2 regions of the Clostridium sp. BJN0013 genome follow, and region 2 is predicted to be linked to the other one. Evidence: a T-box and tRNA genes for the amino acid it is inferred to sense, from the RefSeq annotation. Region 2 holds a T-box; the other holds one or more tRNA genes.
The links. The T-box of region 2 lies ahead of thrS (threonine--tRNA ligase). A T-box ahead of a tRNA ligase gene usually reads a tRNA of that ligase, here a tRNA-Thr.

Region 1 (5,520 bases), 900 kb from region 2:
GGATGCATTCTGCATTTGTAAATGTAAATAATCAAAAAATGTCTAAGTCTTTAAATAATTTCTTTACTACAAGAGAAATTTTAGATAAATATGAACCAGATGTTGTAAGATTATTTATGTTGTCGGGTCATTATAGGACTCCTATAAATTTTAGTATTGAACTTTTAGATTCTACTAAATCAGCATTAGATAGAATTTATAATTCAATTACAAATTTAGAAGAGCTTTTAAGTAAAGCTAAGGATAATGGAATATTGGAAAGTGAAGTAAAATATAAAGAACATCTAAATAAGTACAAACAACGATATATAGAGAAGATGGATGATGATTTTAATACTGCAGATGCCATATCGGTAATTTTTGATTTAATAAGAGATGTAAACACCAATATAGATGAAAACTCATCTATGGATATGATTAAATATTCACTTGATTTAATAAGAGAATTAGGATTTCCTCTTGGAATACTTCAAAGATCCAAAAGGGGAAATATAGAGACAGAAATTGAGCTTTTGATAGAAAAAAGACAAAAAGCTAGACAGAATAAAAATTGGGCATTGGCAGATAAAATAAGGGATGACTTAAAAGATAAAGGAATAATTTTAGAAGATACTTCAGGTGGAGTAAGATGGAAAAGGATATAAGGATAGTTGTATTTTTTGAATCAGGAGAAATTAAATGGAAAGTAATTTGCTGAAAATAAAATTTGATAAAATAGATATTAGACAATTAAATCCCCTTACACTTGCATTTGTGGGAGATGCTGTATATGATGTACTTGTAAGAACTTATTTAGTAAATAAGTTTCAAAATATGTCTGTGCATAATCTTCATGTTAGAGCTATAAAGTTTGTAAAAGCTCATTCTCAAAGTGAAATTATAAAGAGATTAGAAAAACAATTATCTGAGGAGGAGCTTTATTTTTTTAAAAGAGGAAGAAATGCTAAATCTGGAACAGTTCCTAAAAATGCAGATATACAGGAATATAGATTTGCAACGGGATTTGAAACTTTAGTGGGATTTTTATATTTAACTGGTGAATTTGATAGATTAAATTACTTATTTGAATTTATAATAACTTTGAATAATAAGGGTGAATTTTAAAATAAAAAATAATTAAATTTAAAGTATAAAGGGTATAGATATGAAAAATAAGCATAATATCGTAGAGTGCGAAAATAAAATAGAAAATTTAAAAAATAAACCTAAATTTAGGGAAGATTTAATTGAAGGAAGAAATGCAGTTATTGAAGCTTTAAAATCCAATAATGTAACTATAGAACAGATTCTCATATCAGATGGAAATATGTCGGGTTCTATAAATACAATATTTGCAATTGCTAAGGAAAAACATGTAGTTGTGAAAAAAGTGGATAAAAGAAAATTAGATAAAATTTCTCAAACAGGAGTGCATCAGGGGATAATTGCACATGTAACCCCTTATAAATATTGTGAATTGGAAGATATATTGGATTATGCTTTAAAAAGAAGGGAAGCTCCTTTTATAATTATATTAGATGAAATAGAAGATCCTCATAATTTTGGAGCTATAATAAGAACCGCTGAAGTATGTGGAGCTCATGGAATTATAATACCTAAAAGGAAAAATGTTGGTATAACTCCTACAGTGTATAAATCCTCCGCTGGAGCAGTAGACTATATGAGAATATGCAAAGTTACAAATTTAAATACCGTAATAGAAAAACTAAAAAAACAGAATATATGGGTATATGGGGCCGACATGACTGGAGAAAGCTATTGTTTTGATGTTGATTTTAACAGTTCTATAGCTTTAATTATAGGAAGTGAAGGAAGAGGGATATCAAAGCTAACTAAGCAAAAGTGTGACAAATTAGTAAAGATACCCATGATAGGGAATATATCCTCTTTAAATGTTTCTGTGGCATCAGGCATATTAATGTATGAAATACTAAAGCAAAAAATAAAAAGTGATAAAAATTGAGAATTATTTTTGTAGATGGATATAATGTAATAAATAGTTGGCCTGAATTAAATGATATAAAAGATTATAGTTTTGAAGCTGCAAGACAACAACTTATAGAAACTTTAAGTAATTATGCGGCCTATAAAGGTTATAGTATTTTTATAGTATTTGATGCTCATAAGGTGGCAGGAAGTTTAGAAAAGAAGAAAAAAATAAGTGAAAATGTTATAGTAGTATTTACTAAGGAGAATGAAACAGCAGACTCTTTTATAGAGAAAACGGTTAATAGAATAGGACGTAGAAGTGAAGTATTTGTGGTAACTTCTGATTCTTTAGAACAACAGATAACATTTCAAAGAGGAGCTGTAAGAATGTCTTCTATTGAATTTTATCATGAAGTTAAACAAATAGAATCAAAAATAAAAAGTAAAATTGAGAATAAATACTCTAAACAAAAACATACTTTAGAGGATAGAATAGCAAAGGATATGCTGGAAAAACTTGAAAAAATTCGCAAAAGTCGTTAAAATCTATTGACTGTAAATTTAATTTTAATGTATAATTAAATCATGTTCTTTATATTTGTTTTGGAGGGGATATCTTGGTGGATATGAGTTATAATGGTAAGAAAATTTCCTCCTTTGAAGAAAAATTGGATGAGGAAGTAGTTATTCAAGCAAAAAAAGGAGATGTAAGAGCTCAAGAATACATGATAAATAAATATGAAAATTTTGTTAAATCTAAAGCAAAATCGTATTTCCTAATTGGAGCAGATAAGGAAGATATTTATCAAGAAGGTATGATAGGGCTTTATAAAGCAATAAGGGATTTTAAAACAGATAAATTATCATCCTTTAAAGCTTTTGCTGAACTTTGTGTGACACGTCAAATAATAACAGCCATAAAAACTGCTACCAGACAAAAGCATATTCCATTAAATACGTATGTTTCTTTAAATAAACCTATATACGATGAAGAATCTGACAGAACCTTATTGGATGTTTTATCAGAAGCTAAAGTTGCCGATCCAGAAGAATTAATAATTAGTAGAGAAGAATTAAAGCATATACATAGTGAAATAGGTGAAGTACTGTCCAGTTTGGAAATGGAAGTTCTTATGTCTTATTTAGATGGTAAATCTTATCAAGAAATTGCTTGTGATTTGGATAGACATGCCAAATCCATAGATAACGCTTTGCAAAGGGTTAAAAGGAAGTTAGAAAAATGCTTAATTAATAAATAGAAAATACATATTGACAAAAAAATGTACTTGTATTAAAATTGATAATCGGTATGTAGCATTTATTAGTATTAAAAGCAAAGGTTTCAGGCGGGAGTAGTTCAGTGGTAGAACACCAGCTTCCCAAGCTGGCTGTCGCGGGTTCAAGTCCCGTCTTCCGCTCCAATTAATTGCCCATGTAGCTCAGTAGGCAGAGCGTCACCTTGGTAAGGTGGAGGTCACCAGTTCAATCCTGGTCATGGGCTCCAATTTAGGTAGTAATTTTATGAAGTTCTTACAACACACCAGGATGAGTTTACTTAAATAAAATGTGTAACAAACAAGGAGGAAGAAGTAATGTCAAAAGAAAAGTTTGAGAGAACAAAACCACATGTAAACATAGGAACAATAGGACACGTAGACCATGGTAAAACTACATTGACAGCAGCAATAACAATGGTATTAGCAAAAGAAGGGAAAGCATCTGCTACAAAGTATGATGAAATAGATAAGGCACCGGAAGAAAAAGAAAGGGGAATAACAATAAATACAGCACATGTAGAATATGAGACAGAAAATAGACATTATGCACATGTGGACTGTCCAGGACATGCAGATTATGTAAAGAACATGATAACAGGAGCAGCACAGATGGACGGAGCAATACTTGTAGTAAGTGCAGCAGATGGTCCAATGCCACAGACAAGAGAACATATACTACTGGCAAGCAGGGTAGGAGTACAGTATATAGTAGTATTTTTAAATAAATCAGATCAGGTAGATGACCCTGAATTAATAGAGTTGGTAGAAATGGAAGTAAGGGAATTATTAAATGAATATGGATTCCCGGGAGATGATGTTCCAATAATAGTAGGAAGTGCATTAAAGGTAATTGAAAATCCAGATGATGCAGAAGCGACTAAATGTATATATGAATTAATGGAAGCAGTAGATACTTATATACCAACACCAGAAAGACCTATAGATAAGCCATTCTTAATGCCTATAGAAGATGTATTCACAATTACAGGAAGAGGAACAGTAGCTACAGGAAGAGTAGAGAGTGGAGTGCTTAAGATAGGGGACGAAGTAGAGATAGTAGGATTAAAAGAAGAGAAGAAAAAGACAGTATGTACAGGAGTAGAAATGTTTAGAAAGCTTCTGGATCAAGCTATGGCAGGAGACAACATAGGAGCATTATTAAGAGGGATACAGAGAGAAGAAATAGAGAGAGGGCAGGTATTATCAAAACCGGGATCAGTAAAGCCACATAAGAAATTTGTAGGGCAGGTGTATGTATTGAAGAAAGAAGAAGGTGGAAGACACACACCATTTTTCAATGGATACAGACCACAGTTTTATTTTAGAACAACAGATGTAACAGGGTCAATATCATTACCAGAGGGAGTAGAAATGGTAATGCCAGGGGATCATATAGATATGAATGTAGAACTTATAACACCTGTTGCGATGCATGAAGGATTGAGATTTGCAATAAGAGAAGGTGGTAGAACAGTTGGTTCGGGTGTTGTTACTACAGTATCTGAATAAGTGTGTTAAGGACTGGGTTTCTAGACCTAGTCCTTTTGAAAGTGTAGAATGGTATTTTTTATAATTTCAATAGCATTGACATAAAAACTAAGTTGTGATAAATTGTTTAGGTAATGTATTAATTTAAAGGTGGATTTTTAATTGAACATAGAGTATATATGAACTTATACATATACTTGGGAGGTGTTGAAATTAATGAGAGTAAAAGTGATATTAGCATGTACAGAATGTAAACAGAGAAACTATAATACAACAAAAAATAAAAAGAATAATCCTAACAGATTAGAAATAAGAAAATATTGTCCGTTTTGTAATAAACATACAGTCCATAAACAAACTAAATAATATTAAGATGCACAGGTGAAAAATTTTGAGGATGTGAACGAAATGTCTGCACGTGATAATGCCAAAAAAGTTGATAGGCAAGTTACGCCTGAAGGGGGATTCTTTAATTTCTTTAAAGGATTAGTAGTGGAATTTAAAAGGATAACTTGGGCCTCTAAAGAAGATGTAAAGAAAGCAACAATAGCGGTTATTGCATTTTGTGCTATTTATGTGGTCATTGTTGCAATAATAGACTTTGGATTGAACTCTTTAGTTAAGACTATTTTAAAATAAGAAAGAATAAGGAGGTAAGGGATAAGATAAGATTTTGTCCCTAAAGTTATGGCAGATAAAGCTAAGTGGTACGTAGTTCATACATATTCTGGTTATGAAAATAAAGTTAAGATGAATCTTGAAAAGACTATAGAAAACAGAGAACTATATGATTGTATAGATGATGTTCAAGTTCCTATGGAAGAAC
Region 2 (5,520 bases):
TATTTAAGTTCAAGTGGAGAAAAGCATTCATTATGAGCACACTGCAAAAGAAGTGAAACCCAAATAAAAAGCAGCCTGTATACTGAAATAACAGCATACAGGCTGCTTCTCTAAATAAAAAATTGGAGGCGCCACCCAGATTTGAACTGGGGATAAAGGTTTTGCAGACCTCTGCCTTACCACTTGGCTATAGCGCCATATTATTGGAGCGGAAGACGGGATTTGAACCCGCGACGTTCACCTTGGCAAGGTGACGCTCTACCACTGAGCCACTCCCGCAAAACTGGTGGCCAGACCAGGAATCGAACCAGGGACACGAGGATTTTCAGTCCTCTGCTCTACCGACTGAGCTATCTGGCCAAAATGGCGACCCAGAAGGGACTTGAACCCTCGACCTCCGGCGTGACAGGCCGGCACTCTAACCAGCTGAGCCACTGGGCCATAGTGGTGGGCACAACAGGGCTCGAACCTGTGACCCTCTGCTTGTAAGGCAGATGCTCTCCCAGCTGAGCTATGCGCCCATGAAAAACTTTCATTACGTGACAAGTAATATTATATATTCACACCTACATATTGTCAATACTTTATTATAATTTTTTAATATATTACTAAAATCAGAGTTTATTTTAAAAACTTGGGTCAATTTCACCTGTAGAAGTCAGGCAGTTTCTTAAATATATTATAATTTAATCTTAAAAATTATTACTGTCGATATTTGACAGCAGAAAATTGAATAGAGATTTTGTTTAGACATATACTACTTTGGAAGGGAGTGTGAATAAATGCTGTTGCTAACCATAGTATATAATAAAGAAAGAGATCGTATAATGCAGGGAATAAGAGAGATAAAAGAATATTTTAAACACAAAGATATACTCATTGGAATATATGAAAGTATAGAGTGTAGTACTCACTTCCTTAAAATATTTTGTGATAGAGAATTTAATGATAAACTTAACAATATATTTGATATACATGTTGCCAGTATTATTTACAATATAATAATAGATGAATTTTGTAAAAAAGATATGGGAGCTTTTTTATCTGACACATACTTTTTTTTAAAATATGAAGAATTAGAAGAAATTAAAAAAGAGAGTTTAAAAGTATTAAGAGGAGAAATGGAAATTAGAGATGAGGATTCTATTTATTGTATAAATAAAAGAAATGATATAATAGATAAAATATGTGGATGTATAGATGAAAATAGGGAAATAAATATAGAAGGATTTATGACCTTTAGAATGAAAGAGCTTCTAGATGATCTGGAAACAATTATTGATCGGGTAGTGGAGAAATACATGGCGGAAAAGGAATATAATGAGTTTATAAAGCTTTTAAAATATTTTATAGAGATTCAAGAAAGTAAAATGGATTATCTGAGCATAATTATTTCCAATGATGGGAAATACATTATAAATAACGAGAGGGAAGAAGATATAACGGATAGTTTTTTTAAAGATCTAACAGAATTAAAATATAATGCCAATACAGACTTGGATGATATTCTAATAAGTGCATTGATAACAAATTCACCTGAAAATATAGTAATACATTGTGTTGAAAACTGTAAAAATAAAGAATTAATAGATACTATAAAAAATGTTTTTACACATAGAGTTAAATTTTGTGATGATTGTAAAATCTGCAGACTTATAAAAAATAATTTAAACAGGGTATAGAATATCAAGTAATTCTTGGATTTAGATGGAGTTTGTTCATTTTTCTTCATCTCAATCTTAGAATAATTTATTCAGGGCATACAAGTGTTTATTTCCCACTTTTAAAAAGATAGGGATATCATAATCACAGCCTTTAGATAAAAACTTCTATTTTTATATTGACATAATAATTTTAGAATAATATAATGATTGAAAATAGAAATAAAGACTATGAAGAGGAAAGTAGATAAATTATTTGCTTTAAGAGAGAAGGATTGTAAGCTGAAATATCCTTTAGGTAAAATTTATTAAAAACCACCTTGGAGTTGTATACTGAAATTTTAGTAGGTATTTCCGTTATCCTGCGTTAAGGATATAGAGATAGTAGCATTTAAAGGTATACTTTTACTATAAAGTATGGTGCTATTAATTTGGGTGGAACCACGGCAAAACTCGTCCCATTTCAGGGAAGAGTTTTTTATTTGTTCATTTTTATTTATCCGAACGCTGGAATTAGATAACGCCCCCAATTCCTTCAAAATGGAGGATAGGCACTGATATGAACATGGATAAATTCTTCTTAGGTTCAATGGAGAAAAGTATTCCTCATGGGCAAACCCTACCTGAATCTAAGAATCACTTGATTTGAAAGTTAAAACATGAAAGATCTGTTTGAAGGAGGAATAACTGTGATAAAAATAAGTTTAAAGGATGGTAAAAAAATAGAAGTGGAAAAAGGATCAAAAGTAATTGATATTGCATCAAAACTGAGTATTTCTTTATCCAAGAAGGCATTGGGAGCTGTGGTAGACGGTAAAGTGGCAGAACTCAATGATGAAATTAATGAAGATTGTAAACTTGAAATTTTGACCTTTGAAGATGAAGAAGGAAAGAAGATATTAAGACATACAGCTTCTCATATACTTGCCCAGGCCATAAAAAGGTTGTATCCGGAAGTTAAGCTTGCTATAGGACCAGCTATAGATTCAGGATTTTATTATGATGTAGATGCCGAATTTTCCTTTACTCCGGAATTGCTTGAAAAAATCGAAGGCAAGATGAATGAAATAGTTAAGGAAGATATAAGATTGGAAAGATTTGAACTTCCAAGAGAAGAAGCCATAAAATTTATGGAAGAGAAGGATGAACCCTATAAAGTAGAATTAATAAAAGATTTGCCGGAGGATTCAGTAATATCTTTTTATAAACAGGGTGATTTTGTAGATCTCTGTGCAGGTCCTCATGTACCTTCTACAGGAAGAGCTAAAGCTGTAAAGCTTCTTTCTATAGCGGGGGCCTACTGGAGGGGAAATGAAAATAATAAAATGCTTCAAAGAATATATGGTACTGTATTTGAAAAGAAAAGTGATCTCGAGAATTATATTAAATTAATGGAAGAAGCAAAAAAAAGGGATCACAGAAAATTGGGCAAGGAATTAGATTTATTCAGTATACATGAGGAAGGACCAGGATTTCCATTTTTCCATCCAAAGGGAATGGTAATCAGAAATACCCTGCAGAATTTTTGGAGAGAGATGCATTCCAGAGCAGATTATAGTGAAATAATGACTCCTATTATATTGAATGAAGACTTATGGCATAAATCGGGACACTGGGATCATTATAAGGAGAATATGTATTTTACTAAAATAGACAATGAAAATTATGCTATAAAGCCTATGAATTGTCCAGGATCAATACTTGTGTATAAAAGTAATATAAGATCCTACAGGGATCTTCCTAAAAGATATGCAGAGATGGGTATAGTTCACAGACATGAAAAATCCGGTGCACTACATGGTCTTATGAGGGTAAGATGTTTTACTCAGGATGATGCCCATATATTTGTTACCAAGGATAATATTGCAGATGAAATAATAAAGGTAATAGATCTTATAGATAATTTTTATAAAATATTTGGTTTTGAGTATTTTGTTGAACTCTCTACAAGACCTGAGGATTCCATGGGTAGCGATGAAGATTGGGAAGCTGCAACAGAGGGGTTAAAAAATGCATTGAAAATTGCAGGACTTGATTATAAGGTTAATGAAGGAGATGGAGCCTTTTATGGTCCTAAAATAGATTTTCATTTAAAGGATTGTATAGGTAGAACATGGCAGTGTGGAACTGTGCAGTTGGATTTTCAGATGCCTGAAAAGTTTGACTTAAATTATATAGGTGCAGATGGAGAAAAGCACAGACCTGTTATGATACACAGGGTAGTGTTTGGCTCTATAGAAAGATTTATAGGCATTTTAATAGAACATTATGCAGGAGCATTCCCTGCATGGATTGCTCCTGTACAGGTTCAGGTTATGAATATAACTGATTCTCAGGCAGATTATGTGGAAGAAATAGCTAAGGTGCTGAAAGAAAATAATATAAGAGTGGAATGTGATATTAGAAATGAGAAAATAGGTTATAAAATAAGAGAAGCACAGATGCAGAAGGTCCCTTATATGATTATCTTAGGAGATAAGGAAATGAAAGCTAAAAATATATCTGTAAGAAGCAGAAAAGAAGGGGATATAGGTACTATGGCTTTAGAGGATTTTATAGTAAAACTTAAAGAAGAAATAGATAAAAAAGTAAGCCATGTATAATCTGAAATTTTTTAGAAAATGGCAAAAATTATATATTGACTGTAGTAAATAAAAATAGTACAATGTAATATGTTAAGAAGAAACAGCCGTTTCTCACCTTACAGCAAAGCTAGTGAGGTTGTGGTTATAAGAATTTCTTAATTGTCAAGATTCTTTACTATGTGATTTATTCAAGGGCGGCTTTAGGTCGCCTTTTTTATGTGTACTTATAAATTCACTATATTAGAAGAATTTTAGATATTTTCATTTGAACTTCAGGATATTTGTATAATAGAATATGACTAAAGCTTCAAGCAAAAATATGGCAATGATTTTATTTAAGTAGGAAAAGCATGATTGAGAGGAGGAATTTATTATGCCAAAAATGAAAACTAAAAAAAGTGTGGCTAAAAGATTTAAACTTACGGGAACAGGTAAATTAAAGAGAGCACAGGCTTTTAAAAGTCATATATTGACAAAGAAAAGTAGAAAGACTAAGAGAAATCTTAGAAAAACAGCATATGTTTCAGAAACTCAGGAAAAAGTAATGAAAAAATTATTACCTTATGTGTAACTGAATAATTCTAAAAGGAGGTTTTTACTATGGCAAGAGTAAAAAGGGCGGTAAATGCCCGTAAACATCATAAAAAAATATTAAAACTTGCAAAGGGCTATTATGGCGGTAAAAGTAAATTATTTAAAACTGCTAACGAAAGTGTTATAAGGGCTTTAAGAAATGCCTATGTGGGAAGAAAGTTAAAGAAAAGAGATTTTAGAAAACTTTGGATAGTGAGAATAAATGCTGCAGCTAGAATAAATGGATTGTCTTATTCTAAATTTATGAACGGGATAAAAACTGCAGGTATTAATATAAATAGAAAAATGCTTTCAGAAATAGCTATAAATGATCCTAAAGCATTTACAGAATTGGTTCAAGTAGCTAAAGCACAGTTAAATGCATAGATTTAAGATTACATAAAAGTGAGTGGAGCAAAATTTTGCTGCACTTATTTTTATCCAAAGGCTGTAAATTGGCTTACCCTAACATCTTCTTCAAAGTGGAAGATGAGCACTGCTGTGTGCCTGGATAAGTTTTTCCCCCTAAAGGATAACTATTCTAAGTGCTAAAGACACTAAGAATACTGTTAATAAGGTTTAGATGGAGAGGAGTATTTGTCATAAGCAAACTTCACCTCAATCTCTGAATCACTTGATAATATGGAGAGGATTATATGGACATAATTAAAAGTAAAGATAATTTGCATATAAAAGAGGCC

Region 1: it has a tRNA-Thr gene. The T-box ahead of thrS (threonine--tRNA ligase) is inferred to sense a tRNA for this amino acid. The anticodon was not compared.

Annotation. Positions count from the first base shown of each region.
Region 1 covers NZ_CP162495.1:3,925,510-3,931,029, reverse strand. Annotated here, with positions in the region: gene cysS (cysteine--tRNA ligase) at 1-644, shown strand, start outside; gene AB3K27_RS20370 (Mini-ribonuclease 3) at 679-1,104, shown strand; gene rlmB (23S rRNA (guanosine(2251)-2'-O)-methyltransferase RlmB) at 1,145-1,963, shown strand; gene AB3K27_RS20360 (NYN domain-containing protein) at 1,960-2,472, shown strand; gene sigH (RNA polymerase sporulation sigma factor SigH) at 2,556-3,188, shown strand; tRNA gene AB3K27_RS20350 (tRNA-Gly) at 3,276-3,350, shown strand; tRNA gene AB3K27_RS20345 (tRNA-Thr) at 3,358-3,433, shown strand; gene tuf (elongation factor Tu) at 3,522-4,715, shown strand; gene rpmG (50S ribosomal protein L33) at 4,911-5,060, shown strand; gene secE (preprotein translocase subunit SecE) at 5,103-5,333, shown strand; gene nusG (transcription termination/antitermination protein NusG) at 5,382-5,520, shown strand, end outside.
Region 2 covers NZ_CP162495.1:723,037-728,556, forward strand. Annotated here, with positions in the region: tRNA gene AB3K27_RS03915 (tRNA-Cys) at 124-197, opposite strand; tRNA gene AB3K27_RS03920 (tRNA-Gly) at 205-279, opposite strand; tRNA gene AB3K27_RS03925 (tRNA-Phe) at 285-360, opposite strand; tRNA gene AB3K27_RS03930 (tRNA-Asp) at 365-441, opposite strand; tRNA gene AB3K27_RS03935 (tRNA-Val) at 446-521, opposite strand; gene ytxC (putative sporulation protein YtxC) at 783-1,682, shown strand; T-box leader at 1,884-2,125, shown strand; gene thrS (threonine--tRNA ligase) at 2,351-4,264, shown strand; ribosomal protein L20 leader region at 4,333-4,469, shown strand; gene rpmI (50S ribosomal protein L35) at 4,620-4,817, shown strand; gene rplT (50S ribosomal protein L20) at 4,847-5,206, shown strand; gene AB3K27_RS03960 (TrmH family RNA methyltransferase) at 5,476-5,520, shown strand, end outside.